Regions from separate parts of the Psychrobacillus sp. FSL K6-4046 genome, predicted to be linked through region 1. Evidence: a T-box and tRNA genes for the amino acid it is inferred to sense, from the RefSeq annotation. Region 1 holds a T-box; the other holds one or more tRNA genes.
The links. A T-box is a leader RNA that pairs with one kind of tRNA and senses whether it is charged. The one in region 1 lies ahead of metG (methionine--tRNA ligase), so its partner is inferred to be a tRNA-Met.

Region 1 (15,882 bases):
TGACTTAGTGACTGTAAATATTATAAAAAGGACATTCAGATTACTATTAAAATTTTAAATAGATGACGAAATTGGGTTGGTGATAGTTTCGATGATAAAGCTGTTCCATTTATTGATTGGAGCGCCAGACGGCGACTCCTACGGGATGAGGGAGACAGATAAGACATCACAACCACGCGCGTAAGCGATGGGTGATGGCTTATCGCTCATCCCGAGGAAAGCGTCCGGCTGGCGCGGAAATCAATTCTACTCTCTGATTTAAGATTTCTTTGCACATAAATTAACCCAACCCTTTATCATATACATTTTTTAACTGTTTTTCCAGATAATCAATTTCCTCTTGAATTGTACTAGGATCTATTCTTGCAAATAGTGGTTGTATATTGCTTATGTTATCTACTTTTACTTTTATTGGCTTCCAATGAAATTCTTCTAATTTTAATATTTTTCGTACTTCCTCACTTGAGAAAGGAAGGAACGGTGATAATAGTTGAGCAACATTTCCAATGATATAAACGCAACTTGCCAGTGTATCCAGGCAGCTTTCCCTATCTTCCTTTACTTGTATCCACGGCTTTTGCACGTCAAAAAATCTATTCGCTTCACGAATATATGAAAAGATAGAATCTATTGCTAATTTAAAATGACCCCCTTCGATTAATTGACCAACCACACTGTATAAGTTTAAAGTGGATTCTTCTATTTCTGTATTTATTGCTCGATCAGGAATTGTTCCTTCAAAGGACTTTTCAATGAATTTTAATGTGCGATTGATAAAGTTTCCATATGCTCCGAGTAGCTCCCCATTATGGCTGTGAATAAATTCTCTCCACGAAAAATCAGAGTCTCTATTTTCGGGGGCATTGCTTGTTAGAAAGTATCTTAAGGAGTCAGGATGATATTTCTCTACAAAATAAGGAGCCCATACTGCCCATTTTTGACTAGTCGAAAATTTTCTCTTTTCCAACGTTAAATACTCGTTGGAAATGATATGAGTTGGAAGTGTTTCTTGACGAATACCTTTAAGTATCGCTGGCCATATAACAGTATGGAATGGGATGTTATCTTTACCATGTACATAATAGGAAATGGTTTGTTCATTCCAAAATTCTTTTTCATCCGTTTGGTTAAGAGTCGCCCATTCCTTACTCGCTGAGTAATAACCGGAAACAGCCTCTATCCATACATACACTTTCTTTTCCTCGTATCCTTCGATAGGTATACTTACCCCATTTGGCAGATCCCTTGAAGCCGCTCGATCTCGAAGGCCTTCATTTAAATATCGCTCGGTCAGGTGAACTGCATTTTCTCGCCACGCATGATTTGCTTTTGCAGACGTAAGATAATTCTCTAGCTGCTCCTGAAAGCTGCTTAGTTGAAAATATAAATGCTTTGTAGCTTTAACTGTCGGCTCATTTCCACATAGCTTGCAGCTTCTATTCGTTAAGTCCATAGGGTCTAAAATCAATGAGCAGGCATCACACTGGTCCCCTCTTGCGCGGCTTCCGCAATTTGGGCAACTCCCCTCCACATACCTGTCAGGTAAAAACTGATTATCTGACTCACAATAGATTTGCTCAATTTCCTTTTCGTAAATATAACCATTCTTCCATAGCTCTAAAAAGATTTGCCTAACCACTTTATGATGATGATCACTATCAGTTCGTGTATACATATCATAACTAAAGCCCAGACGATTAAAGGTTTCTTTAAACTCGTTATGATATCTATCCGCTATTTCTTTCGTTGTAACGCCTTCAGAATTAGCACGTATGGATATGGGAGTACCGTTACAGTCGCTACCAGAGACATACAATACTTCCTCTCCCTTTTGTCTATAATATCTCGCCAAAATGTCGCCTGGTAATAAGGCAGCAATGTGACCCAAATGTAAGGATCCATTAGCATATGGCCATGCCCCTCCGATAAAAATGTTCATTTTAATTCTCCCCTTTTCTTCATTAAGTTTTTTAGCCAATAAGTTTTAAATATCTTCAGCCAAAATAAAAAACCTCATCCATATCGAAATTTCGATAAGGACGAGGTTATCTCGTGGTACCACCTTAATACTCAAATGGTTCACACCATTTGACTCCATAAGTACATAGCAAAAAGCCTTTATACTTTGACATGGGTAACAAGTGCCAACTCTTGTCGTATCCTACTAGTTGTTTAACGTTCAGTACGAAGCTCCGAGATCATGTTCGAATGACTAGCTTGCCTCATTTCCACCACCAGAAGCTCTCTATATAACATCATCACTCTACTTTTCCTCTTCAACGCCTTTTTATATTATTAGAATTATACAAAATGTTCCACTCATAAATCAATATTTATTTTTTAGCAAGGAAAAATCTATCTATTTGAATAACTATAAATGGTACGAAAGCCAATCCATAGATCATCGCTAGTTGAGAGCGACTAATTGCGGCAACATCAAACAGCTCGAATATCAAAACTAGGTTCAAAAGAATGACACCAATTAGAAAAGCTATCCAAACAGTTATATTCGAAAACAATCCAATTTTAAATATGGACTCTTTTGATCGGCAATTGAAGCCATGAAATAATCGTGACAAGCATAAGGTTGCAAACGCCATAGTAGTCGCGACCATTGTATCGCCAGTCGCCAAACCTATTTGAAAGGCGATAATTGTTACTGCTGCGATGAGGAAGCCTTCCAATCCAACCTGTATAGCAAACTTCTTATTAAGAAGCGGTTCCTTAATGTCCCTTGGCTTTTCTTTCATTACTTTTTTATTGTGTGGCTCTAAACCAATTGCAATGGCAGGTAAACTATCCGTCAGCAAGTTTATAAATAATAGATGAACCGGTAAAAAGGGAGCAGGTAAAGCAAGAATGGTTGCATAAAGTACAACTAGGATAGCCCCAGTGTTACCAGATAGCAAAAACATAATGGAATTGGTAATGTTCGTGTAAATACTTCGCCCATTGGAAACTGCTTTGACTATGGTTGAAAAATTATCATCAGTCAAGATCATAGCAGAGGCATCCTTTGCAACTTCTGTACCTGTAATGCCCATTGCAACCCCTATGTCCGCTTGCTTCAATGCTGGACCATCATTTACACCGTCACCAGTCATCGCTACAACGTGACCTTTTTCTTGCCAAGCTTCTACTATACGAATTTTATGCTCAGGCGATACTCGTGCATATACAGAGACATTCTCGACTATGTCTTGTAATTCTATATCCGATAATTTTTCTATTTCCTTCCCTTCCATCACTTCATCAGGACCTTCTACTATCCCTATTTCTTTCGCTATAGCAGTGGCGGTAGTCTTATGATCTCCAGTAATCATAACAGGCTTAATACCTGCAGCAATACAATCTTCTACCGCTTGTTTAGTTTCTGGTCTTAAGGGATCCACCATAGCTACTAATCCAATGAACGTGAGATCCTGCTCCATTTCCATGTTTACTATCGGGGAATCTACTTCTTTATAAGCAAACGCAAGGATTCTTAGACCTTGGCTTGAAAAATGGTGGTTTGCTTGTTTTATCCTTTCGATTTGCCCAATGTTAATAGGTGAAATGCCTGTAGATGTTTCCATTCTTACTATTCGGGATAATAGCTCATCCACTGCTCCTTTTGTAATCATCATATATCGATTATTTATTCGATGAATCGTACTCATTAGCTTGCGATTAGAATCAAATGGCATTTCTCCTACACGGAAATATTGTTGGCGTACGTTCCCTTCATCAAAATTATACAGTTTACTCCAATTCAAAAGGGCAATTTCTGTTGGATCTCCAATTTCTTTTTCTTCAGTACTTATCGAATCATTACAAAGCAACGCCATGCTCATTAAATTTTTATGGAGTGCGTTGTTGATATTAGCTCTGTCAGCTTTTAGAGTTTGCTCATTTACGTACATATGCTGGACTGTCATTTTATTTTGTGTAAGCGTTCCAGTTTTGTCAGTGCAAATGACAGAGATACTCCCTAAACTTTCAGCTGCTCGTAATTTTCGAATAATAGCATTTTCTTTTGCCATTTTCTGTGTACCAAATGCAAGTACTATGGTGACGATTGAACTTAGTGCTTCCGGAATAGCAGCTACCGCTAAGGATACCGCAAACATGAAAGAATCTACTAGCTCTCGGCCTCTAAGAATGTCTAGTCCCAAAATAATTAGGCATATAATGATAATGCCAATAGCCAATCTCTTTCCAAAGTGATCCAAATTCATTTGTAAGGGGGTTTTCTTTTCTTTTGCATTTTGTAACAGATTAGCTATTTTGCCTATTTCAGTCGCCATACCAATGGACGTTACTATAGCTCGTCCTCTACCATTCGTAACAAAACTTCCTGAAAAGACCATATTACGCTTATCACCAATTGCTAGCTCCTCTTTATCAATTAAAGCTTCAATTTTGTCTATTGCTTCGGATTCACCTGTCAATGAACTCTCATTTACTTGTAATCTATAGCTTTCCATCATTCTTCCATCTGCACAAATATAATCTCCCACTTCTAAATAGAGAACGTCTCCCACCACTACCTCTCGGGATGGAATTTTTATAACTTCTCCATTCCTCAGCACCTTAGCTATAGGAGCGGCCATTTCTTTTAAGCTATCTAATGATTTTTCCGCTTTAATATGTTGTACCGTCCCTAAAACTGCATTTAATACAATTACTATTACAATAACTATTGAACTTTCTAATTCTCCTAAAAAAGCAGAAATAGCAGCAGCAACTATTAAAATGATGACTAGAAAATCATTAAACTGCTCTAAAAATACTTGTATGGCATTTTTCCTTTTACCTTCCTCTAATTCATTGAAGCCATTCTCTTTATGTCTTTGTCGTACTTCATAATCTGATAACCCTTGTTGAGTAACGTCAAACTCTTTCATCACTTCTTGAACTGATTTTTGGTAGTATGCTGTGATATTCATTAGATTCCCCCAAACTCATTAGTTAAAATAATTACATACCAATAAATCACTTAGATATGAATATATGTGTGAATTTAAGAGATTAGTACACAAAAAATTATAGATTTCAATTATGATGCGAGTTTACGAGATTTTAATGCATATAAAAACAGGAGAGGCTTTAGTAATTGCCGCTCCTGTCAAAGATTCTATCTTATTATTTTTGATTAGCCTGATTTGTAATTGGTATCTAGAAAACTATTCATAAATTCCTCTACAGATTTTTTAATATTCTCCTCCACAGGAACTTTTTCAAGTAATTCATCTTGCGTATATACAGTCCCTCCCTTAATAATACTATGAATTTCTTTTGTGCAACGTATGTCTTTTAAAGGATTTTTTTCTAGTACTACCATATCCGCAATTGTTCCTTCTTGAATGACTCCTATATCTTGTCTATTAAGAGCATCTGCTGCATTTATTGTAGCTGTCCTTATCGCATCTATTTCAGATAGACCATTTTTAACGAATAGCTCTAGCTCTCTGTGAAGCGCCATACCAGGAAATGTGAAAATACCAGCAGGAGTATCAGTACCAGCTACCACTAGGCCCCCTAAGTCAAAATAAGCTTTGGTAATAGCTTTGTTAAAGGTATGTTGCATTCCTAATATACTCAATGAACTTGTATTTTCAATAAAGCGTCTCCAATGCTGCATTAACACCGAATTCTCTTTAATTTTGTCCATTATCTTTTCTTCAGAATACCAGTAATTCCGCATTAAATTGGCTTGGTCATACAAAACCATTGTCGGACAAAGCACAACATTATATTCCACCAATACTTTACAAACATCTCTAATCTTTTTCTCATCAGGATTCTCCCAGTCAATATCCTTCCATACGTCTTCATTTGCTTGCATGGTCCATTCTGGGAAAAGATCTTTTAAAATACCTGAAGCATGCTCGTTCCATTTAATACCCATTTTAGCAGCATCCGTTGCAGTTACATCTACGGAATGTATTAAATCACAACTGACTTCTCTCTGATGTTTTTTTGCTTCATCGACGACTACTTCCATTATTTCTTTCGATAACCACCCATACACCTTAATGAAATCAGCACCAGCTTCAACCTGCCTTTTAACCTCTGCTCTAGCACTCTGTGCATCATTTACATTTATGTTCCATGGACTATTTTCACCCCACAACCCAGGTGGTCCATCGATAATTCTATCTGAGGAAATAACTCTTGGTGTTGGTGCACCGTCATTCGCATGTATTAGGTTTTCTAATTCACCAACATTTCCGCCCGTATTACGAACGGTTGTAACGCCCGCTGCAGTAAAAATAGGAGCATAATCCTTTTTCATATGTACGTGCATATCAATTAAACCTGGTATTACATACTTTCTTTTCAAATCATAAATAACCGCTTTTTTATGAATATTACCAATCTGCTTGTGGGCAGAAAAAATTCTAGTAATATAGCCATTTTGGATAAGAAGATGTGAATAAGTAATTTTCCCAGTAATTACATCTACTACATTAACATTTTTTAATAATAATACTGCATTCTCCATGGCGCTCTGTCCTTTTCTCCCAGGTATAGGTAAGATATAAAATAGTTGTGATAATTATCTTTGATTTTTTCTTATGTTTCAAAAGGTCTCATCTTTCTATTTCCCCGATTTCTCTCTTTTTCAAACACGGTGTTTGCTTCAGTTACAAAGACTCTTTTTTGTTTATAATCTCATTAATTTCATTAAATAGTTTGCTAATCAAATATTCTTTTTTAGAAGTTATGCATTAACTAACCTAGAAAGTTAATTGGATGAGCATAAGCTACTTTTATTATTCTATCTAGCTAGTTCTTATTCCTTTTAGATACAAAAATATAATTTTCTAGAAACTGATTCATTTCTATCATACGGAAAAAGTGTAAACAAAAATGCCTCTTGCAGTAACTATGCAAGAGGCACGCTCTATACTTTTAAATCCAGGTTACAGCTATTACACTTTTTGGGGAGGATCAGTACCATATTCCTCTACGTAAAACTTCCATTCCGTATAGAAATCTATTACTGATGCATAACGATTATTTCTATTCTTTTCCACTGCTTTCTTAGCGACCTGATATAATTCTCTCCCTGCTTCCCACGTATCATAGGAACGGTCAAGAGCTCCACCAACTAAAGCGAATGCCATGGCTCCCATATTGAAAACATTGGATTGACCATCAATTTCGGATGCAATGGTAAACTCTTCTGGTGACATAAACCTGGAAGAGCCCCAAAGCCTTCCTACTTGGTTATAAAACGGTTTTACTTGGTATAGATCCACGTCACATATTTTAGTTATATTTTGTTTAAAGTCATATAAGATGCTTCCATCGTAAAAGTCTATCGCTACATAATTATTTTTTTCTACATGAACGTGAAATTCAAAAATAGTTGAAAGAGATTGTAAGCGTAATTCAAGTGGAAGTTTTTTAAATCTCTGACAAGCAGAATTTAGTTCAACATTTTTTTGTATATTTAATCCATCAAACCATTCGAATACTAGTACAAACCCTTCCCGGAGCTCTAAATGATCCACTAGTTTAACTAGGTAAGGATGTTCTAACTCTTTATACACATCCTTTGCATTTTTGAGTTTTTTAATGGCTTCTTTAGGATCTCCCGCATAGTTTATAGTTTGAGCACCAGCATATTTTATAAACCTTTTCACATTCCCCTTCTGTACACCAAATGAGATATTACCTGAATCTTGCCGATCAAAGACACAAAAAACCTCTCCAAAATCGTTCAGCCATTTAAAATCATGATGTTCTTTTAACTGAAAGGACACACCGTCTAACACTAATGATTGTGCATATCTCATTTTCGTTCTCCTTCCATAAGAAATTCAAATTCACGTTTTTAAAAAGTTCTCGGATTTGTAAGTTGAGAAAGTAAATTCATGGTAATCTCCTACGCTCTCTTTAGTCCGTATATTGACTCTTAGCTAGTATGTCTTGTGCTGACATTTTGGTCCATTCCCCTATTGAAACGTCACGGTTTTCTTTCAAAAAGTTTTGCATAATCTCATAACCAATCTTGTAATTAGTCCATTTAGCTATCCCTTTAAAATGATTACCAATGAAAAGGAAATTCCATATTTCTGATTCCTCGGAGTTCAAGTTTTCCATGAAAACCTCCCACCCATGCTCCTTATAATAACCGGAAAGAGGCTGTAGCCAAGCTGGTTCCATTTCTGGATAAATGATTTTTGCAAACGTATCTGCCTTTCCCTCCAACACACTTCGCTCTAGCAAGGTCTTAGCACGGCCACTTTCCATTGCAACCGTATGATGATATTCATGTGCCACGGTATACTTTAGAGAGCGCTCTGTAAAAAGAGGATTTATCATTAAAATAAAACCTTCTTTATCTATCGCTAATCCACTCACATATTCTAATTCTTTTAAAGAAACTTCCTCACTAAAGGAAGGAAATATATAAACTTTCTTGTCTTCTCCTGGGAGCTTGTCTCCCGAATCCTCTAGAGCTTCTTTAATCCATCTGTCTATATCATCTTCTTGTTCTCTCAATTGCGTAAGATATTCCCTAACTTCATCTATCTTTGTGGGTTCTGATATTTCTTCATATAAAGAAACTGTATGGTTTGTGCTTTCACCGAAGGCTTTCATGACTTCTTGCTGAAATAATACTTTTATATTATCTGGTTCTTTTTCTGCCTTCTCGATAAAGTTCTCGTATTCATCATAAAATTTGTATAATTCAAATTGCTGACCGTTGTGCTCTAAAATCACAGGATTTTCATCCAGCAATATTTCTGGTTTTTCCAAATCTTCGTTACATCCAAACAAAAGAAGAGAGATAACTACAAATATAAACATTCTCCAATAGTTAATCATTAATTTCCCCCAGTAAAGTTGATGAAAATGAAATAGATCTTTAACACAATTTTATCGGGCCATCCATTAAACGCTATACATTGGATTCTTCTTGACGACTAGCCACGTACAAATCTACCCTCAGAATGAATAATTTGGCCAGTAATCCAAGCCGCTTCATCACTTGCCAGGAAGGCTACACTCTCTGCAACATCTTTTGGTTGACCGATTCGCCCCATTGGAAATTTCGGTAATAGATGTTCTCTTATTTCATCCGTCATCCAGGTAGAATCAGTCGGTCCTGGATTAACAGCATTTACTGTTATTCCTAATGGTGCAACTTCAGTCGATAATGATTTTGTAAAAGCTGTTATAGCAGCTTTGGTTGCTGCGTAGGCAAGCTCGCCGGGCATCGGGCCTAGCTCTTGACCTGATGTCATATTTATAATTCTTCCGCTTCTTAATTCACTGTTTTCGAAGCGCTTGGCAAATTCTACACTTAACAGAAATACTGTTCTCATGTTAACTGCATAATGATCATCTATCGTCTTGCTATCCAAATTCAAGTATCCATCGTTTGTGGAATGAGCCGCATTGTTAACTAGGATAGAAGGTGTACCTAGTTGTTTCTCTACTGCATCAAGGACAAGTGCGTAAGCCTCGGTTGCAGATAAATCAATATCCATACCTACACAACGGACACCTAAGTTGTTTATTTCTTGTTTAAATTGTTGGATCCATTCACTTTCCGCTTTCCAATAGGTAAAGAATATATCCATTCCTTTAGAGGCTAATTTTCGACAGATAGCAGTCCCAATGTCTCTATGATTACTTGCTCCTGTTACTATTGCTATTTTTTTAATCATCTGCATCCCCCTTGTGAATATAAAGCAAATAGATAGTTACTTATAAATAAAATAAGAGGTTCACAAATTTATAACCTCCCTCTTATAAAATGTCTCCTATCATTTTATATCAGAATAGTCAAAATTAATATGCATTTTATACTATTTACTGTAAGAACTTACTAATTTATTCTTATGCAAAATAAAAAAGGTTCCTGACAGCTGTCAAGAACCTCCACGTTTCTTACTTATTTTAGTTCCCCTACATAAATTGATTGTGGGCGGAAAATAGTATTGTCTCTAATTTGCTCAATTGCGTGTGCTGTCCATCCAACCATTCTTGCTGCACTAAATGTTGGTGTAAATAGTTCCGCTGGCATGTCAATAGAACGCATAATCGCTGCAGCATAGTATTCTACATTTGTGTATAATTTGCGCCCCGGCTTATGTTCTGCTAGTAACTCAATAATCTCCTTTTCAGCTATAGTCGCTATGTCTAGCCAAGGATCTTTCCCTTGTAGATTAAGGCATTTATCTCTCAGTAAAATAGATCGAGGGTCTTCAGTTTTATAGATGCGGTGACCAAAGCCCATAATTTTTTCACCGCTCGTAATCTTGTCTCTTACAATATCTCTAATCATTGTAGGATTTTTAAACTCATTGAGTAGTGAAATTACTCCAGAAGGCGCACCACCATGCAATGGTCCCTTCATTGTTCCTAATGCTGATGTTACTGCTGCAGTTAAGTCTGACTCGGTTGAAATAGTTACTCGAGCAGCAAATGTCGATGCATTCAAACCATGCTCCATCGTCAGCTTTAAATAAGTTTCAAGTGCTTCAACTTGCACATCTGTTGGCACTGCCCCATTTAACATCCATAAATAGTTTGCTGTATGGTTAAGCTCTTGTTTAGGTTCAACTATCGGTAATCCTTTTTGATTTCGGTAATGCCTTGCAATAATAACTGGCAATGCAGCCGTTAAAATTACTGCCTGCTCCTCTAGCGTTTTTTCCTTAAATTCTGTATGTGCAAAGGCAGATATTGCTGTTCTCATGGCATCCATTAAAGAAACATCGCTTGGAAGAGCATCAATAATGGCGATTATATCATTTGGTAACACTCTATATTCTTTTAATGATGCCAAACTTGTATTTGCTCTTTCCCCTGACCATAAAAAGCTTGCGATATCTTCAAATGTCCCTTCATTTATAAGCTCATCTACCTTCACACCTCGGTATCTAAGCTCACCCTTCTCCCCGTCAACTGATGCAATTTTTGTATGAACGGCAACTACATCCTTTAGTCCCTTTTGAAACATACGAAACGCCTCCTTTTTCTTTATTATATTTCAAAACATTGATAACAAAAATTAAATATATATAATTATATTAATTAAAAAAATTAATTGAGTGGGTGTATATATGGAATACCATTGGTTAAAAACATTTTGTGTAGCAGCAGAAACATTAAACTTTCGAAAAGCCTCTGAAAAATTAATGGTTTCTCAGCCTAGTGTAACTGTCCATATTAAATTGCTTGAAGAATATTTAGGTACCCCTCTTTTCGATCGAGTAAACAATCGTGTTTCTCTTTCAGACGCTGGTAAATTTTTTCTTCCAGAAGCTATGCGGCTTGTCCAACAAACAGATCATAGCGTCAACAATGTACGTGCATTCGCACAAGGGTATCGACGAAAATGGACTATTGCCATTTCTCCGCTTATGGCAGAGACAATCCTTCCTTACTTTTTAAAGACTTTCTTAAAGCGTCATCCAGACTTAGAGATAAATATTCGGGTAGAGGAATCCAATCTAATTGAGGATTTAGTAGATACAGGTGAAGTAAATATAGGAATATCAGCAATTGATTCTCAGAAAAAAAATATAGAATCTATTTCTATTTATGAGGATCCTATTCTATTTTTAATGCCATACGATGGTTTTGATGAAGAAAATGGACCCCCAATAGATATTAAGGATATTCTTCAAAAAAATTATCTTTTTACACACCATCATCCTGTGTTTTGGGATGAACTGTTATTAAAGCTGAATAAGCATGTAGTTGGATTAAGAACGATGAAGGTTACGCAGGCACACATAACTAAACGCTTTATACAAGAAGGACTCGGTATATCCTTTCTTCCTCACTCTATTGTGAGACGAGAATTAATCGAGGGAAAGATGATGCAACCACATTTTGATTTGTTTGAACTGCCTACAGTTTCTACATTTATAATTGTTAAAAAGAAGGGGGTGCTCGAAGAAGAGTTTATATCCCAAATTTCCAAATATTATTTTGGGTAAAATAAGCATATGTATGAGCAGGAACTTTCTTCATACTTTCACTTTCAAATCAAAACAAAAACGTAAAAAAGTTGCTGTTTTTTACGTTTTTGTTTTATTGATTACCTACATCAGCATCTTTTATCTACAATTACTCTAGAATAGTGACATCAACTATTTCATCAATCTTTATTTCATAAAAACGATAGGGATCGTCTAACTCAAGAACACGCCTATTTAAATCAATCCATTGAATCGTTCCACGATGATATAAAAATTCTCCATCCTTCCAACGTTTAACTTTTATATCTACATTTCTTTTCATAGCAATTTCTATTTGTTCCTGAATTGCCTCGTAGTCGAATTCGTTTAGATCTGGGCGTGGAACTTTTTTTATCTCCTCATGATAGTCTCTCAGCATTGTTACATGTTCTGGCAACATCATGGCCACCCATTTTTTTGAGCCTCTATCACGTATTTTAGATAAATCAAACTCCTCGAAATTAGTCATCTCCATCACCTTTCTTTTTTGACTATTATACAGAACACACGTTCTTAATACAACCGCCAATTTATACCTAGGCATGAAAACCCTTTACATAATAGTTATCCTTAAGAAAGTAATTGCTTAATAAAAAGTCGCCATTATTGCCAGCAATATTATTATTAATGTTTTTTAAAATGGATATTTATGTTAAATTTATAGTAGGTTCTATATTACAGAGAGGGAGATCAAGATGATTGCAACTAACAAAAATAGTAATACATTAAATAATTTTGTGTATGCATTTTACTTATGCTAACAGGATATGGAGTGAGTTATTTTAATAATCAACTTTTTAACGGATTTGGTACATTTATTTGGTTTACTATTTTCATTTTATTATCCATTAGTTTTAGTTCGGTTAGAAATTTAATTGTACCTTTAATAAACTTCAAGCCATTTAAAAGTTCTTGGACATATCTATATATGTTAGTAGGAATTATGATCCCCTACCTAATATTAAAGTTAAGCGTTCATTATGAAATTCTAATGGACCGAAGTCTTATCGTTAATTATAAAAATGGTTGGCTTGAGGGTCCCAACCAACTTTCCTTAATAGATGCTGTCATCTTAGCTCCAATTTGGGAGGAGCTTCTTTTTAGAGGGGTACTACTATTTGCTCTATTGAAAGTGGTGAAGCCTGTATGGGCTGTAGTTTTAACTTCAATACTTTTTTCTCTTTTCCATCCTGCCTACCTATTCCTTTCACTTATTGCAGGGATTTTATTAGCTTGTATTACTATAAAAACTAAGTCTGTCATACCCTCCACGGCTATTCATTCAACCTGGAACTTATATACTGGAAAGCTATTTCTTTTCTTTTAATTGATTGGCGCATTTTAATATAGCAATTCAAAAGGGAGTAAATTAAAAAAGGCCCTGCATATAGCAGAGCCTCGAATAAATACACTACATTAATTCTTTTGCTAGCAATCGGTAAACATCTAGTCGCTTTTGTTGAGAGTGTGGAATACTACAAATCATCACTTCATCAAAGCCATAATGTGCCTGCTCCTCTTGAAGAGTGTTAGCTACTTCTTTTGCAGATCCTACTAAGTGGATTTTGCGGTTTTCTTGAATCATCATCCGATCCATTTCGGTTAAAGGATAATTTTGTGCCTCTTCCGGTGTCATAAGCTGGCTAATCTGTCCTTTCATAAGTGAAAGTCTAGAAATATCTTGAGGTAGCGCCTCAAATTCCGCCTCTTCCTTAGTTTCTGCAACAGTTACTAAATAGGTTACATTGATTTCTGGCTTTTCCATAAAGGCTGAAGGTTTAAAATTCGAACGATAAGCATCTAAAATTGTTGGAGTCATCCCACCCTGGAAGAATTGAGCAAATGAATAACCTAGTCCCATTTGTCCAGCCTTAATCGCACTGTTCCCAGTAGATCCAAGTAGCCATGCTTCAGGAAGTACGACGTTCGATGGTGATGCAATAGTTCTATTATAGACACTGTCCTCAGGTATCTCATCATTTAAAAGCTCCAGTGCTGTCCCTAACTTTTCGTATAAATTATTCACCATAGGCGGACGTCCTTCTGAAAGAGCGTACATCGCATAGTTGTCCCCGCCCGGGGCACGTCCTACTCCAAAGTCAATTCTTCCTGGAGAAAAAGCACTTAATGTTTTAAATACCTCCGCCAGCTTCAGCGCTGAGTAATGCATCATCATTACTCCACCCGTTCCAATTCGAAGATTAGTCGTTTTCGCAGCAAGTTGAGCAGCAATAATTTCTGGAGCTGAGCTTGCAAAAGCACTTGTTCCGTGATGCTCCGCCATCCACATTCGGTGATAGCCGAGCTCATCAGCTAAAATTGCTAGTTCTTCTGCTTTTTTCAATGCATCTATTGCATTATTTCCTTTAGTGATCGGTGCTTGATCTAAGACACTTAATTTCATATATATATTCGCTCCTTCGTTTGCAATACATTCTCTACTTTCTATTTAAATGCTATAGAAATAGTAAGAAAAAGTAAACGAAAGGGTCTTGGAATTTCCTAAATAGATAATAAGGGGAGCCTCTTTAAAAGAGACTCCCCACACCTAAAGAGCGGACACGCACCTACAGGTAAGAAAGTGTCACCTAAACAGATAAAAAAGCCCACCTTGGCGGACTTTTTTATTGGAATCGGTCGGTTTTTACACATAATCGGTTGGTTCGAGCCGATAATCGGTCGGTCACCCTGAATAATCGGTCGGTCACCCCGAAAAATCGGTCGGTCAACACTCACTCGAGACCATCCCTCAATTTATATCTAATTTTTGGACACCTATTGCTAGCTCTAGGTGTATTTTAGTATACTGAAGTATTTTCTTTCGAAATGTTTTCTAATATTTCTTTTACACGAGCCAAGAAACGACCACAAACTAGGCCATCTAATACACGATGATCAAGAGATAAGCATAGATTCACCATATCTCTAGCTGCAATCATGCCGCCCTCCATAATTACTGGTCGTTTTACAATAGATTCTACCTGAAGAATTGCTGCTTGTGGATAGTTAATGATCCCCATCGACTGAACAGAGCCAAATGAACCTGTATTGTTTACAGTGAAGGTACCGCCTTGCATTTCATCAGATTTTAGCTTACCAGAGCGGACTTTTCCAGCTAGCTCCATTACTTCTCGAGCAATGCCTTTAATCGTCTTTTCGTCTGCATGCTTAATTACCGGAACAAATAAGGCATCATCTGTTGCAACTGCAATTGAAATATTGATGTCTTTCTTTTGGATAATTTTGTCGCCAGCCCACATAGAATTCATCATTGGAAATTCTTTTAATGCTTGTGCAACTGCTTTCACAAAGAATGCAAAATAAGTAACATTAAAGCCTTCTTTTTGTTTAAATTCATTTTTAATCGAATCACGGTACTGTACTAGGTTCGTCACATCTACTTCAATCATCGTCCAAGCGTGAGGTGCCTCATGCTTACTACGAAGCATATTTGCAGCAATTGCTTTACGGACACCAGTTACTGGAATTTCGATGTCACCTGCTCCGACTGGGACATTAATAGCAGCTGGCTTTGTTTGAGTGTTAGTAGGAGCAGAAGCTATAGCCGCTTTTTCCTCCACCTTAGCCTCGCTAGCTGGAGCTGCTTGTGGAATGTCTCCACTTTCTATTATTTTAAGTAAATCTTTACGAGTAATTCTACCTTCATTACCAGTACCTGTGACTAAAGAAAGGTCGATATCATGCTCCTGTGAAAGTTTAAGAACTGCAGGTGAGTAACGAGCTTTTGCTCCTTTTGCACGGTCTGCTGGCGCTGACTGTGCATGCTTATTCACCTCAGCAGGTTTAACCGTTTCAGCAGTTGGTTCTTCAGGCGCAGCTTCCTTTACCTCTACGATTTCTTCAGAAGAGCCTCCTTCTGTTTCAATCGTACAAACGATTTCTCCTACTG
Region 2 (15,882 bases), 1.7 Mb from region 1:
CTTCTCAATAAGACATGCGTCGTGTCAGGATAAAGCTGTTCCTTCAAATCCTTAATCCATGCAGAAGGAATCATAAAAAAGATTAGCGAGGCCGCTACCAATGAGCCGATATAAACCGAATCTAGAGGTAACGTTCGATCATATAACAGAAAGAAAAATGTGGCTCCAAGCATACTGAATGCCTGCCAAAGCCTGCCAAATCTCTTATGGAGACCCGCTAAGAAGCCGGTCAAGGCATAAACCGCAATCATTCCACTAAAGCTTAAGGTGGAAATACTTAATACCGTGCCCGCCAGGACTGCCACAACAGTAGAAAGTTGAACACCTCCTACCGCGGCAGCAACAGCAATTACTAGATGTGCAAGTATTAATGGAACCGAAACATAACCAATGATAAAGGATGACATACCAGTTAGCACTAGGGCTCCTATTAATAAAGCAGAGCCCATCCTTTCCATTGTCCATTTTTTATGGATCAATTCGGGTAATGGAATGAATAACTGAAACAAAAAGATTGTCATGAACAAGCTCAATACACCTTCGTACCCTATCGCTAACCAAACAGAAACTGGAACTGAGCCCCCATATGAAGCGAATTGCCAAAGAACCTGGATCAATACGACATCTATTAATACAAATAAGGGAATAGGGATTTTATTTATCAGCTTCTTTCCTTGAAGCGTAAAGAAAATACCCTGAAATACATGAATCATCAATTGCCCTAATCCAAGCGTCAAGCTTCCTAATAGTGCTCCTGCAAATGTCCAAGGAATAAATCGTTGAAATCTTAAGCTAACCAATGCCCAAATAGGCAAGAAAAATGGTACTGACGCTTCGAATAGAACAACCTGGGCTAAGAAAAATGAAAGTACAAAGAATGTCGCCATTAAGGTTAAGGTGACCTTTCTTGCTTGAATATTTTCAACTACCCTTCTCCATGTGAAACTTCTTTTTTGCTCTTGTTCGTAAATAGTTTTCATATTGTATTCCTCCCTATTCAACTCATGTTCGAAGTATACCTAGTGGATCTCAAAAAGTATGTCTCTTCCTGGCACCACTCTCAAAAACTTTTCGACCTGATATACCACGTTTTGAATTCCCTGAAATATTGAATGATGCATTTGGCCCTGGACCACTCGAAAACCAACGTATTCCTAGGTTATTATCCGCACATAAATTGTCAGTTTTTTTCGTAAATGAATATTTATGAATATCTTTTTAAAAAAGTATTGACACTTTGTCCAAACGCTTGTAATATGATATTTGTTGTTATAACGGCGGCCTAGCTCAGCTGGCTAGAGCGTACGGTTCATACCCGTGAGGTCGGGGGTTCGATCCCCTCGGCCGCCATTTATACGGCCCCTTGGTCAAGCGGTTAAGACACCGCCCTTTCACGGCGGTAACACGGGTTCGAATCCCGTAGGGGTCATCTTTAAAAAGAGGTTGCATACTTGCAACCTCTTTTTTGTTATCCTTTTATCAAAGGAGGCAGGTAAATGTTTAAGAAGAAAAGTGATCCACTTGTAGTAGCTGAGCATTTTGTTCAGCAATACTTTCCTCATTGTCTAGGAGCCATTTTAGCTGGGAGTGTTGTTCGAGGAGAAGGTACCTCCACCTCTGATTTGGATATTGTAATATTCGATGAGCACATTCTCACCTCCTATAGAGAATCTCTATACTTAGAAGGATGGCCAATAGAGGTATTTGCCCATAGTTTGAGCTCCTACAAGCAATTCTTTGAGCTGGATTGTGAAAGGGCTAAGCCTTCCCTTCCAAAGATGGTCGCGGAGGGAGTGGTATTAAAGGGGCAAGGGGTATTGTCCCCTATTCAAGAAGAGGCTCGCGTACTATTGTCGAATGGACCGAGGGAATGGTCTAAAGAGACTATTACGATGAAACGCTATTTTCTTACAGATGTTTTAGATGATTTTATTGGCTGTACAAATACCCAAGAGGAGCTATTTGTCGTCCATTCCCTCTTAGATCTAGCCAATGAATTTGTATTAAGAACAAATCGGCAGTGGACGGGTACGTCTAAATGGGGGTATCGTGCTTTGAAACAATTTGACGAATCATTTGCAATTAAATTTACAGAAGCCTTCGATGCCTATTACAAGCATCGTGAAAAAGAGAAGATTGTCGAGATTGTCGACGAGATGCTTCAGCCTTATGGTGGGCGTTTGTTTGAAGGGTTTTCTTTAGGCAAGCCTACCAGTGATGATCACTAAGCATAGTTAACCTAATGCAACAGTTGGAGATATATCTGTACGATAATATATCGGAAAGACTATGCGCCTGCAAAGAAAAATGGAGATTATCATATTGTAGATCATTTATAATCTTCTAAACCTAGTGTTTAATTAGTTGATTCATATTAGAATCTTCAAATATTAATTCTTTCTAAAATTTTGTAGTAGGATACTTAAATCTTTCCAGAATGTATTTTTATATTGCTTGAAATTGTGCAGAACATTAATTTGCATAGTAGGAATACTAAGTGATTGAAGTGAAAGGCGGCGACTCCTGCCGGAATAGCATGAGGTGAAGACCCCGCAGGAGCGCAGCGACGAGGAGGCTGAGGCCATGCCGGCGGAAAGCGTCCGACTGGAACGGAAATCGCAATTTCTTATTTACTTCCCAAAGAACAAAACCCGTAGACCTTTTGAAAATTGTCTAACGGGTTTTTGAGAGGTTAGTTATTATATTCCGGTGTTACTTGTTTTTGATGATGTAGATCATGCTCGATGAAGTCTGTAAAATAATTTCGTATAGTACTTGAATGGTCACCAATATAAAAGTATCTATCCCATTCTACTTCATCAATTTTCTGAAGCTCTGCCATGATCGCTTCACGTTGCTTTTTTGCATGAGCAAGGGTTTCTTTAAATGTTTGTTCATGAGCAAGGGCTGCAGCTTTTGCATTGAAGTCTTCGAAATTCGGGTACGCTTGATGTTTTTCCCCTTCTTTCATTAGAGGTAGACGCTCCTGCAAGGTAAACTTATCCCACTCTGCCAGATGCATTACAATCTCGTTTGGAGTCCATTTCCCTTCTCTATAAGGAGTATTCCCTTCATCTTCACTCATCTTCTCAAGAAAAGTTAACCAATGTAAGTATTTTTGATGTGCATATAGAATTTCATCCTTAGTCATCACTCATCCTCCTACAATAAATTCCTAGAATTAACTATTCATACTCTTTTTCATGGTTGTACTAATTAAATATTACCTTAATTGTGTGTATTTTGAAAATATTTTAAATACAAAAGCTTTGTTTAAGTTATTGGTTGATTTTGACTGAAAATTTTTTTTATAGTGACTGTAAACATAAACAAAGGAACTTTCAAATGGCTATTAAGAACATAAATAGATGATGAAATTGGGGTTGGTGACAGTTTTTAGCTTTGTTTATGCGAGTAAATTTATTAGCGCTTTACCGATGCTAGTTCCCATTTATTGATTGGAGCGCCAGACGGCGACTCCTACGGGATGAGTGAGACAGATAAGACATCACAACCACGCGCGTAAGCGATGGGTGATGGCTTATCGCTCACCCCGTGGAAAGCGTCCGGCTGGTGCGGAAATCAATTCTACTCTCTGATTTAAGATTTCTTTGCATCATAAATCAACCCTAACCTTTAACATAGCCAATACAAAAAAGGCACTAGCTAAGCTAGCACCTTTCTACATCTATTAAACATTTTTTCTACCGATAAAACAGACAGCATGTTATCCTCGTTTTGCGCCTCTACCACCGCGTTTAGATTCAGTTGCGCGTTTTAACGTAGTCAAACGATCTTCACTATCCTTTAAGAATCTCGCCATTTTTTGCTCAAAATTCTCTTTGCTCGGACGATCACGATCGTTCGGGCGGTTATTACTGCGTGGACGCTGAGGACGTTCTGGTCTCTCTGGTCTTTCTGCTTGTGGCTTTGCTTTACGAATAGATAAGCCGATTTTGCCATCCGCTTCAACATTCATCACTTTAACTTCTACCATGTCGCCCACTTTTAAATGATCATTAATATCCTTCACATAGTTATCTGCAACTTCACTAATGTGAACTAGACCAGTTGAGCCTCCTGGAAGCTCGACAAATGCTCCGAAGTTAGTGATTCCTGTTACTTTACCTTGTACCTTGCTGCCTACTTCAATTGACATAAAAAAAATGCTCCTCCTTAAAATTTAAGCGGTCCTTAAAAAATGAATTTGTATAGTTTTTTTATACATATCCTATCTTTTATTATAGCTAACAAAAAAAGAGTGTCAACAAGACCACTCTCTTCAAATTGGTTTTTTTTAATTTACTTATCATTTTCCTCTGGAAGAGAGAAGATAATTTCGCCGTCCTCTGAAAGGAAAAACTCTTTTCTTAATAGCTTTCCGATGTAATCATCATCATTTAACTTAGAGATTTGAATTTTGAGCATTTCTTGGTCTTCTTGAACTTTTGCTAGTTCTTCTTCTACCTGGACCTGCTGTTCCTTTTTCTCTGCTAATGTTTGATGGCTGTTCACAAGGGTCATTATTAAAAATCCAGTTACCGCGATTGAAACGATAAAGAATGCTGCTAACCGTCTAAATAACCGAACTTTTTTAGATTTTATACGAGATTCGCGACGTTGAACAGAGCGTAAATAATCTGTATTTATAGATGCCACTTGTTTTTCATATGGTTCTTTTTGTATTTGTCTCTGCCTCACATCGTTCTCTCCTATCTTTTCTTATATTTTTTCTTATATTTTTGGTATCTTTTATTATAACTTATTTTTGGCAATTTCTGTAGTGCCAATAGCTTTAATTTTTTGTATGGAGTACGGAATGGTTTTATTATTAAACTGATAATAAGTATGATAAAAGATATAATTTTTCCAAGAATCCTAAAAATGGTCCGAATTATGAACCAAATCGGCTTTACTACCAAACGCAAAAAGATTCTTCCAGCTAACCGAAAGACGGGCTGAAAAAATAACTGGTAAAGGAGAATTCCTAACACTTGTGCAAGTGGATCATAAATTCTCCAAATCCCGTCTCGTACATTAAAAAGAATGTAAAAGGTCGCTAGTCCCATTAAAATCCAAATAACTATTTCTAACACTACCTGATATTTAAAAACAAAGGAACGCTTGGGAGTATGCTCCGTTATAAAACGCGTTCCTTCTATTACAGCACCAACTAAAATACCGCTGCCGATCATTAGCATTAAACTATAAAACTGTAGAGAAAGTGTCATCCGAATAATTTATGAAGTAATCCTCTAGCACCGTCTGAACTTTGTTCCTCATCGTACTCCATAGATCGTACAATGCCCTCCAAAGTTAGAAGTCCTTTATCAACATCTAGATGGACAATCTTCAAGTCCTCTCCTTTGATATGAAGGGTTCCTTGAGATGTACGTACATAAAATTCCTGCTGATCAAATCGTTCGATTGCTTTTACAGATGTTAAGTCCATTCTTTTACGATTTCTTAGTGAAATTAAGTGATCCCCCGACGGAATTGTGATAGTTTGATTCTCTGCTTGATATTGCATATACTCTCTCCTCTCCTTGTCCTAATCTATTGTATGCTCCATATAAAAAAAGCATGACACAATCTCATGCTTTTTTTTAAAAGAATTTATTCTTAATAGATTTAGCCGGAAAGGAAGACTATCATCTTCCACTTTAAACGTAATCTTTGAAAACCAAGATAATCTTTCTCCTAATCTTCATCGTCAATGAACTGAGGATCTACCTTCTCTAATCTCTCTTCTTTAATAATGGTGAACATGGATGCAGCTTCTTCTTTTTTAGCAGAGTCTTTAATCCCGTCCACGGATGCAGTCACAACCTTTTGGCCGAAACGAATAGATAGCTCGTCACCAACCTTAACGTCAGAGCTAGCCTTTGCCACCTTATTATTAATGGTAATACGTCCTTGATCCGCTACCTCTTTAGCTAATGTTCTTCTTTTAATAAGTCTTGAAACTTTTAGAAATTTATCTAATCTCATATCCTCACTGCCTCTCTAATTTTTTGGCATCCTTCCAAAACTGGTCAAGCTCCTCTAAGTTATAATCTTCAAAGCTTCCTCTGTTTTGTTGAACACATCGTTCTATATATTCAAATCTTCTTTTGAATTTTTGATTTGCTTGCATCATGGCAAGCTCTGGAGATAGTCCGTAAAAACGTGCTAAATTCACCACGGTAAATAATAAATCTCCCAGCTCATCTGTTTGCGCTTCTTTATCATTAGACAAGAGCTCAGCCTTCCACTCCTGCAGTTCTTCCTCAAACTTCTCCCAAGCTCCAGAAACCTCTGGCCAATCAAAGCCAACTTTGGCAGCTCTTTTTTGATAATTAAAGGAGGTCAGTAGAGACGATTCCGTTCGTAATTCATCCTCTAATAAAGATTTTGACGTTTTCTTACCTTCTTTTGCTTTGATCTCTTGCCAATTACTTAATACTTGTTCTGTACTATTTGCTTCTACATCTCCAAAAACATGCGGATGTCTTCGAATCATTTTTTCAGTTATAGAAGCTAGTACATCCTCTAAACTGAAGTATCCATTGTCTTCTCCTATTTGAGCATGTAAGAAAACCTGTAACAGTACATCTCCCAGCTCTTCTACAATATGATCGTCATCTTCCTCGTCTATTGCTTGAAGTAGCTCGTAAACCTCTTCTACTGCATATTTTTTCAAGGTTGTATGAGTTTGTTCCTTATCCCAAGGGCACCCATTAGGACCCCGCAGCTGGGCTACCACCTCTCGAAGAGTTTGCCATTCCTTTACACGACTTTCTTTTTCATGAATAGGTGGAACGTATAAGGTGGTTAAATTATTTAATTCCATTTCCCGATCCAGTTCAAATAAAGGCACCTTTTTTAAAACTTCTTCGGAGGAACCTGCCGCTGTCACTATTGTGACCTCGAAATCGTCCGGATACTTTTCCATTAGTGTTAGCTTAACGTCTGAAGCACTAAAGGAATCATAAACCTGCCCTATTAAAACGTGAGAATTCATCTGTATATCATCTCGCTTAAAGCTAGTTCCGTCTAACAATTGAAATCCTTCTATAGGATCTATGCGAAGAGCTCCAAAAATAGGGTCTAGAAAGCTCTGCCCGCCCTCTATAGTAATCGTTGCCTTGCCTTGTTTTTCAGCCTGAACCAATAGTTGCACGGTTTGCTCCGCTACTAAAGGGTGGCCAGGAACAGCATAAATTATTGGATTTACAGCTGACAGCTTCAGAAGATTTTCCACTATCTCTTTGTACACATTCTCAAATTGATCATTCTTTTCATAAATAGCATCGAAGCTAGTCCATGTTACGCCCTCTGTTTGAAGCTCTTGAAGGACTGGATGCTGTTCTGTACGAACATATAAATGGGTTGCATTTTTTAACTTTTTATAAATCCCTAGTGGAAGCTGATTTAAATCACCGGCCCCAAGTCCGATTATTGTAATCTCGTGCATCTTCTCACAACCTTACTTTTCTTTATTTAGCCAAAGCTGGAGCTTGGCCATTCTTCTTCCAAAGGGAAGTAAGAACCATTCTTTCTCTGCAATTACACGTCTTTTCGTCAATAGAAAGATAAAAACTATTGCACCAAGCATTACCGAACTAAGTGAAATGACTACTGCCTCCACTCTGCTAGATAAAATTTCAACTGGAAAATGATCTATAAGCCTAGTATAAGCAATAACGATTACGAACATAACTAATGATGCCTGAGCAACTCCCTTATAAAAACTGTTGGGAGCGAAGCGTATTTTCCACTGTTTTTTAAAGTAAAGCAACATCAACATACATGCAATAGCTAAACTAGCATTCCCCGACCAGGCAGCACCAATTACACCATAACTAGGTATTAGTATACCGTTTAATATCCATTTACAGCACACACAAAGTAATAGGATTAGGGTTGGAACTCTCACCTTCCCCCCTCCTTGAAGCATGGCCATGAATGTTAATATTAAAGACATCCAAATTATCTGCAAAGAAAATACCATGAGAGTAATAGATTCTGCACGCGTTTTAAACAGCATTTCGTTTAAATATGGAAGTACTGCAATAAGTCCTAATGCGGCAGCAATTCCAAACGTAAAGGCTATTCTAAACGTCAACTGCATAAATGGTTGGGCCGTTCTTCCTTTGTCTTTATTTAAACGATGTGCAACAAGAGGCACGATAGAAAGAGAAAGGGTAGAGGCGATGACAATACCAAGCTGTACGAGTGGTTGGCCTCGATCATATACGCCCTTTTTCTCCATCGCCTCTTGTCTACCCATTCCATTATCTATTAGTAACTGAAATACTGTGAAGGAGTCTACCAGTTGAAGAAGTAAAAATAGCAATGCACTTATACTTGCACTTATACTTAGCATCGTCAGTTGCTTTACGATGGGCCATACAGGCACCGATCCTACACTCTCTTCTTTACCTGTTTTCTTTGTAATCTTCCAATAGACTATTCCTAAGAAAACTACTCCTCCCAATTCTCCAGCAACTGCTCCATACATCGCCATACTACCCGCTTTATATAAATCAGAGCTATTTAAGAGAACTACCCAGGTCCCGAGTAAAATAACCGAAACACGAATGGCCTGCTCTAGTATCTGAGCATAAGCAACTGTCCCCATTCGTCCCTCTGCTTGAAATTCTCCTTTTAGGACTGCAAGGAGTGGCATAAGCAGAATGACATAGGATCCTGCTCTTAAAAGCTGAGCTAGTTGGACATCCCCCATAAAACTGCCTAATAAATTTGCACCAAAAAATAAGAAAACAAAAAATATAATAGAAATAATTCCGATATAATAAAAAGCAATTTTTCTTATTTTAGGGATTGCAAAGGTTTTCCCATTCGCTTTATAATCAGACAAAATTTTGGAAAGTGCTATAGCAAAGCCAAAAGAAGTCCAAGTTGTAATAATCGCAATAAAAGGATAAACCTGTTGGTAAATGTAAAAGCCTTCATCGCCGACTAGGTTTTGAAAGGGTACGCGATAAACTGCACTAAGTAGTTTCACGATAATTGCTGCCACCGTTAGCATGGCAGCGCCCTTCATATACGATTTCATATTCCAATCATTACTCATTTTTAAATCCTTCTTCCATCCAGCAATAGCACTATTATACATGAATATAAAGAATCCTTCCTCTTGTACAAGAGGAAGGTTCATTTAGCTCTCCATTTGCTTTGCTAAGAAATTAGCTGCTGTTTCGATAGCTTTCATTTCTGCTTCTCCGATAAAATGCACTTTAGAGAATAGGAATATAGCGCCTATCGGATCGCCAGAAGCAATGATTGGGGCGATACAGTAGGATTTAACTGTTTCAACTACTCCCGGTACCCATTCTACTGAGTTTTCATGCTTTTCCACTACCATTGTTCTATTATTCACTACATCCTCAACGTCGGAACTTAAACGACGTTTTAAATAATCCTTCTTAGATAACCCTGCTGCAGCAATCATTTCATCGCGATCACTAATAAGTACTGGCGTACCTAACGTTTCATAAAGCGTTTCAGCATACTCTTTTGCAAAGTCTCCAAGCTCACTAATTGGAGAATATTTTTTTAGGATAATTTCTCCTTCTCGGTCTGTAAAGATTTCTAAAGGATCACCTTCTCGTATACGAAGGGTTCTACGTATTTCTTTTGGAATTACAACTCTACCTAGATCATCAATTCTACGTACTATGCCTGTTGCTTTCATGTAATGTGTGCCTCTCTTTCGACAGAATGGAAATTAAAGTTCATTTCTGCCATAGTATGCCTCACATTACCCAATAATATGCAATACGTTAATTTACTTCTAATTTCTTTTTTGCTTTAGGTAATAAACTCATTATTTCTTCTAATACATCAAACGTATTTAACTTTCCTATTTTACGCTCATCTATGGTGACAACTAAGTTGCCCTTATCTACATTAAAGCCTACAGCACGACCAAACTTCATCGTTTCCTCTAACAGTAATGCACCATCAATAGATTGTGTTCCAGACTCACTCAGCCTAATGGATGTTATCTTATTGGCTTCTTTAATAGATTCTATTCCAGCAATTTTACCCCAGACCTTCATACGAGCAATTCTAAGAAGTACTTCCGTTTCTAGAGGCATATCTCCAAAACGGTCCTGTAATTCTTCAACAATGTCCAAATACTCTTCTTCTGTTTCCATTGCCTTGACTCGCTTATACATTTGAATTTTTTGATATCCATCTGCAATATACTCATCTGAAATATATGCTTCTACTCCTAATACAATTTCAATATCTTGTACTTCTTCTTTTTTAGTTCCAGTTTGTTTTTCTTGTATAGCTTCTTCTAGCATTTGCGTATATAGATCAAATCCTACCGAATCAATAAATCCGTGCTGCTGTGAGCCCAATAGATTTCCTGCTCCTCGGATAGATAAATCTCTCATCGCTATCTTGAAGCCAGATCCAAGCTCTGTAAATTCCTTAACCGCCTGTAGCCTTTTTTCTGCTACATCAGTTAACACTTTGTCCCTTTGATACATTAAGTAGGCATAAGCCACACGATTAGAACGACCTACGCGTCCACGTAGCTGATACAGCTGGGACAGCCCCATTTTATCCGCATCATGGATGATCAACGTATTAACATTCGGTATATCAATTCCAGTTTCTATAATAGTAGTTGTCACAAGGACATCATACTCTCCCTCTAAAAAGCTGATAATGACAGACTCTAGCTCCGTCTCGGACATTTGCCCATGTGCATAGCCTACTCTAGCCGTTGGGACTAACATTTGTATCTCATCAACCTTTCGAGTGATGTCCTCAACGCGGTTGTATAGGAAAAATGCCTGTCCTCCCCTAGCCAGTTCTCTCTCAATAGATTCCCTAACTAAAGCTCCGTTATATTCCATTACATATGTTTGCACTGGGAAACGGTTTTTAGGGGGAGTTTCAATAACGGATAAATCCCGAACTCCAATCATCGACATATGGAGGGTACGAGGAATTGGAGTGGCAGTAAGCGTTAAAACATCAACGTTTGTTTTAAGCTGCTTAATCTTTTCTTTATGCTTAACTCCAAAACGTTGCTCCTCATCCACTACCAATAGCCCTAAATCTTGATATTCTACATCCTTTGACAGGATACGGTGAGTTCCAACTACTATATCCACTAGACCCTTTTTCAGTCCGGTAATTGTTTCTGCCTGTTGCTTCTTTGTGCGGAAACGGCTTAGCATCCCTACCTCAATTGGGAAGTCTTGAAAACGCTCCAACATCGTTTCATAATGTTGTTGCGCAAGAATGGTAGTAGGACATAGAAATGCTACCTGTTTTCCTTCCATCACAGCTTTAAAAGCAGCACGGATCGCAACCTCGGTCTTACCATAGCCCACATCGCCACAAACTAGACGATCCATCGGTCTTGGTCTCTCCATGTCTCGTTTAACCTCTTGAATTGTCCGTAGCTGATCCTCAGTTTCCTCATACGGGAAAGCTGCCTCAAAGGTATGCTGCATCTCTCCATCAGGCTCAAAAGCATATCCAACCTCAGCCTCACGCTTAGCGTAGAGCTTGATCAGCTCATCTGCAATATCTTGAACTGCCGCTGAAACTTTGGATTTTGTTTTCTTCCAATCGGTTCCGCCTAATTTATGAAGCTTCGGATCCTTTTCCCCTGAAGCAACATACTTTTGGATAAGATCTATTTGATCTACTGGTACATAGAGTTTATCCTCGCCTCGATAACGTATATGCAAATAGTCTTTATGAACGCCGTTCACAAGCAAGGTTTCTATTCCTATATATTTCCCTATCCCATGATGGATATGTACAACATTATCTCCAGGCTTTATTTCTGAATAGCTTTTTATACGTTCAGCATTCGTCACTTTTTGTGTACGAGATTTTTTCTTACTCTTTTGCTTAAACAATTCCGAATCCGTTATGACGGCTATTCTTTGAAGAGGTAATTCGAAACCTGCTTCCAGATCTCCCTCTACGATAAAAATTCCTGGGTTATTTAAATCATTTGTAGACGTACCAATCTGGGAAACTATTTCATAATCTTCTAGAACCGTATGGACTTTTTGAACACGGTCTTTACCATCTGCCAAAATAATTACTCTAAATTTACCTTGAGCAAATCTCTCTGTTTCATTTTTTAGCAGATGCATTTGTCCATGGAAATTTTGCATAGGCTTACACGAAACGCTCATCGCCTTCTTTATAACAATGCCAGAAAAAGTACGTGAAAATAATGATAGGTACACCTTATAGTTAGAAAGCATATGAATGATTTCTTTCAAGTGGTACGACGGTTTTACACTATGGACAGTCTTCCCTTCTTCTAATAAGGAAAGATACCAATCATTTTCTTCTTTTTCCAAAGTCTCTGTTACTTCTTGGATTCTTCCAAGCTCATCGAACATAACAATTCCTTGTGGATCAAAATAACTTCCTAAAAAGCTGTCTTCTTCTATCAAGGAGATGTACTTCATAAACTCCTTTGGTTGTTCTCCTTGTTTTAAAAGTTCTATATCCTGTTGTATATTTTGATAAAATTTTTCTTTAATATCCGACAGCTTAACCTTTTTCAAGCTTTCCGCTAATGCTTCCTCGAGCTTTTGTGCTAGCATCATTTTTTTCTCTTTTGTTAAAACATATTCAGTCGCAGGTAAAATACGAACGTCTTTTAATTTTTTTAATGACCGTTGATCCTCTGCAGAAAAGGTACGAATGGAATCTACTTCTGTGTCAAATAACTCTATCCGAATAGGATCTTCCAAATATAGTGGATATATATCTATAATACCGCCTCGTAATGCAAACTCTCCTGGAGTGGTAACCATCGGCTGACGTACATAACCCATGTCTACTAAACCTTGCAGGAAATTGTCTAATACAAGATCCTCTCCCTCCTTCAGGGAGATGGAGCTATTTTTCCAATCCTCTACGTTCCCCATTCGCTTTTTCAGGCCAGACACTGGAACAATATAGACACCTTTTTTTATATTTAACATGTGATCTAATGTTTCTAAACGTTGTGCACGCAATTCGGGGCTGGCAATAGTTATATCTGCAGCTATCAATTCATCGGCTGGGTATAAACGAACTAAGTCTTCTCCAATTAGCTTGACTAAATCCTCAGCAAGCTTTTGAGCGTGTAAAAGGTTCGGTGTAACAATCAGAATGGGTTTATCTAATTCCTTATGAAGCATTTTAGTAAAGACAGCACGTGCGCTTCCTGATAGACCCGTGATTAATGTTTGGTCTATACCATTCTCTAAATCTTTCACTAGCTTTTGCATTTGTTTATCTTCGATTAATACATTACTTAGTAATTCCATTTTCACCCACCCTTATCTAATAAACATACAAACGATTTACGCTACAATTAAAAACAGAAAAAGGCTTTGTGCACGAAGTGTGCCAAAGCGTTTACTGTATCCATTTTTTTAATGCATAATAGCTAGGAAACTTTTGCAAAGAGGTTTGACACTCTTCACAAATACACTGTATCGTATAATCTCCCTCAGCCCCCGTTTGTATATATATGTGTTGTTCTTCTGGCTCAATATTGTGTTTTTCTAAAAAAGCCTCGTCTATGGAATCGAATGGTAGCTGACCAACTTCTGTTTCACAATGGCGACATCTATAACGAATCGGCATAGCCATTAACCCCCTTTTTAGGAAGTATAGGCTTTTACTTCAACTTTTATGCACCATTAAAAACATTCATTACTTCAAGAAAGCTCTTCGTAAACCATTGTTCGCAAGCATCCGCGCTCTTTTTAATCGCTAAATCAATTTCTGGTTTTTCTTCATTGGTGAAATTGGAGAGTACATAGTCTGGAACCTTCATCCCGTTTTTTGGACGGTCCACTCCGATTCGAATTCGATTAAATTCCTGTGTACCCAAATGTTGAATGATGGACTTAATCCCGTTATGACCTCCCGCACTTCCCTTTTGGCGAAGTCGTAGCTTCCCAGCTTGTAAGTCTAAATCATCATAAATAACAACTAATTCCTCATCCTCTACATCAAAATAATTCATCATCGGAACGATACATTCTCCCGATAAATTCATATATGTTAAAGGTTTTAGAAGCATCACTTTTTCAGTTCCTACAAAGCCAGCGCCGTACATTCCATTAAATTTTGATTGATTGAGGGGAATGTTTAAACGCTTGGACAGTTCATCTATTACATGAAAACCAATATTATGTCTTGTTCCTTCATATTGCTTGCCTGGGTTTCCTAGGCCAACGATCATTTTCATTTCTTTCCATTCCTTTTAACCTTATTTCTTTTATTTTAACATAAGAGGGATGAGTAAAGCCCATAAATCAGTTTGTTCACTTGGAACATCACCTTCTTTTAAAGCAAAAGAATGGAACCCAGTTCCTAAACTAATAATTGTATCGGTGCATAACTAAAGACGAGAATGTCGATTAAACATCATTCTCGCCTTTAGGATTGCTTGCATAATTTTAGTAGGGACTCACCCTATTACTTTATTCCTCTGAGGATGCTTCTTCTGTTCCTTCGGCATCTGCCTCAGCTTCTGTTTCAGTATCCGATTCTGTCTCAACTCTTGGAGCAGATACAGTTACTAAAGTATAGTCGTCATCTTCGACTATTTTATAATCTACCTTTTCACGAACGTCTCCAACTGTTAGCGTATCACCGATAGCGATATTAGTTACATCTACTTCTATAGAATCTGGAATATCGGAAGGTTTTACAATAACAGTAAGTTCTCTGTTTGGCTGTTGAAGTAATCCACCCTCTGAGACACCTACAGAAGTTCCAGTTGTGTTAACTGTTACACTTACTTCTAATTCTTCCTTCATATTAATCGCGAGAAAGTCCGCATGAATCATTTGAGCCTTTAATATATTCATTTGATAATCATTCAATACAACGTTTAGAGATTGACCTTCTACATCAATTTTCATTACGCCATTTCTACCAACTTCACGTAATGTTTTTATTAAATCTTTTTCATCTACCGCAATTGGTTGAGACTCTGTTTCAAAACCATATACAACTGCCGGTATGTACCCACTATTTCTTAGCTTGGTATTGTTTTTATGTTCTCTCTTTTGTGCTTTAATAATCGTAGCCATAAATAAAATCATCCTCCCGATGTAATTGGTAACTAAAGATAAGATACCCTTCGGGAGGATGATTCAAACATCTATGAGATTAATCAAACAAAGTACTTACAGATTTTTCTTCAAATACACGAACAATTGCATCACCTAATAATTTTGCAACTGATAGTTCTTTAATTTTTGGTGAGTGCTTATCTTCTGGTAATTGAATAGAGTTTGTAATAACCAATTCTTTAATAACAGAGTTATCTATACGTTCAATTGCTGGCCCCGATAGCACTGGGTGTGTACAACATGCATACACTTCTTTTGCACCGCTTTCCATTAAGGCCGCAGCAGCAATCGATATAGTTCCCGCAGTATCAATAATATCGTCGATTAAAATTGCCGTTTTTCCTTCTACATTACCAACTATGTTCATTACTTCTGCAACATTAGGGCGTGGACGTCGTTTATCAATAATAGCAATTGGCGCTTTCAAACGGTCTGCCATTTTACGTGCACGAGTAACTCCACCATGGTCAGGTGAAACAATAACAATTTGAGAAGGATCTAGGTTTTTCGTTAAGAAGTAGTCAGATAAGATAGGCACAGCTACTAAATGATCGATTGGAATATCGAAGAAACCTTGGATTTGTGGTGCATGCAAGTCTAAAACAATTGCGCGAGTTGCTCCAGCAGAAGTTAGCAGGTTAGCTACTAGCTTAGCTGTGATCGGTTCACGAGCACGAGCTTTTCTGTCTTGTCGAGCATATCCGTAATATGGTAATACAACACTTACGGTACGAGCAGAAGC

Region 2: it encodes a tRNA-Met, which carries the amino acid that the T-box ahead of metG (methionine--tRNA ligase) is inferred to sense. The anticodon was not compared.

The regions. Positions count from the first base shown of each region.
Region 1 is NZ_CP152020.1:1,736,272-1,752,153, reverse strand. Features, by position in the region: gene metG (methionine--tRNA ligase) at 281-1,978, opposite strand; T-box leader at 2,033-2,289, opposite strand; gene MKY09_RS08555 (cation-translocating P-type ATPase) at 2,334-4,928, opposite strand; gene MKY09_RS08550 (amidohydrolase family protein) at 5,135-6,487, opposite strand; gene MKY09_RS08545 (serine/threonine protein kinase) at 6,918-7,787, opposite strand; gene MKY09_RS08540 (DUF2268 domain-containing putative Zn-dependent protease) at 7,888-8,823, opposite strand; gene MKY09_RS08535 (SDR family oxidoreductase) at 8,922-9,674, opposite strand; gene MKY09_RS08530 (citrate/2-methylcitrate synthase) at 9,896-10,966, opposite strand; gene MKY09_RS08525 (LysR family transcriptional regulator) at 11,070-11,951, shown strand; gene MKY09_RS08520 (YolD-like family protein) at 12,082-12,441, opposite strand; gene MKY09_RS08515 (CPBP family intramembrane glutamic endopeptidase) at 12,901-13,299, shown strand; gene MKY09_RS08510 (LLM class flavin-dependent oxidoreductase) at 13,384-14,376, opposite strand; gene MKY09_RS08505 (dihydrolipoamide acetyltransferase family protein) at 14,771-15,882, opposite strand, start outside.
Region 2 is NZ_CP152020.1:60,630-76,511, reverse strand. Features, by position in the region: gene MKY09_RS00380 (SpoIIE family protein phosphatase) at 1-980, opposite strand, end outside; tRNA gene MKY09_RS00375 (tRNA-Met) at 1,277-1,350, shown strand; tRNA gene MKY09_RS00370 (tRNA-Glu) at 1,358-1,429, shown strand; gene MKY09_RS00365 (nucleotidyltransferase domain-containing protein) at 1,497-2,228, shown strand; gene MKY09_RS00360 (DinB family protein) at 2,693-3,151, opposite strand; gene MKY09_RS00355 (S1 domain-containing RNA-binding protein) at 3,728-4,159, opposite strand; gene MKY09_RS00350 (septum formation initiator family protein) at 4,303-4,701, opposite strand; gene yabP (sporulation protein YabP) at 5,228-5,530, opposite strand; gene MKY09_RS00340 (RNA-binding S4 domain-containing protein) at 5,701-5,991, opposite strand; gene mazG (nucleoside triphosphate pyrophosphohydrolase) at 5,996-7,456, opposite strand; gene MKY09_RS00330 (polysaccharide biosynthesis protein) at 7,469-9,163, opposite strand; gene spoVT (stage V sporulation protein T) at 9,164-9,700, opposite strand; gene mfd (transcription-repair coupling factor) at 9,789-13,316, opposite strand; gene MKY09_RS00315 (anti-sigma-F factor Fin) at 13,408-13,638, opposite strand; gene pth (aminoacyl-tRNA hydrolase) at 13,685-14,248, opposite strand; gene MKY09_RS00305 (50S ribosomal protein L25/general stress protein Ctc) at 14,484-15,098, opposite strand; gene MKY09_RS00300 (ribose-phosphate diphosphokinase) at 15,178-15,882, opposite strand, start outside.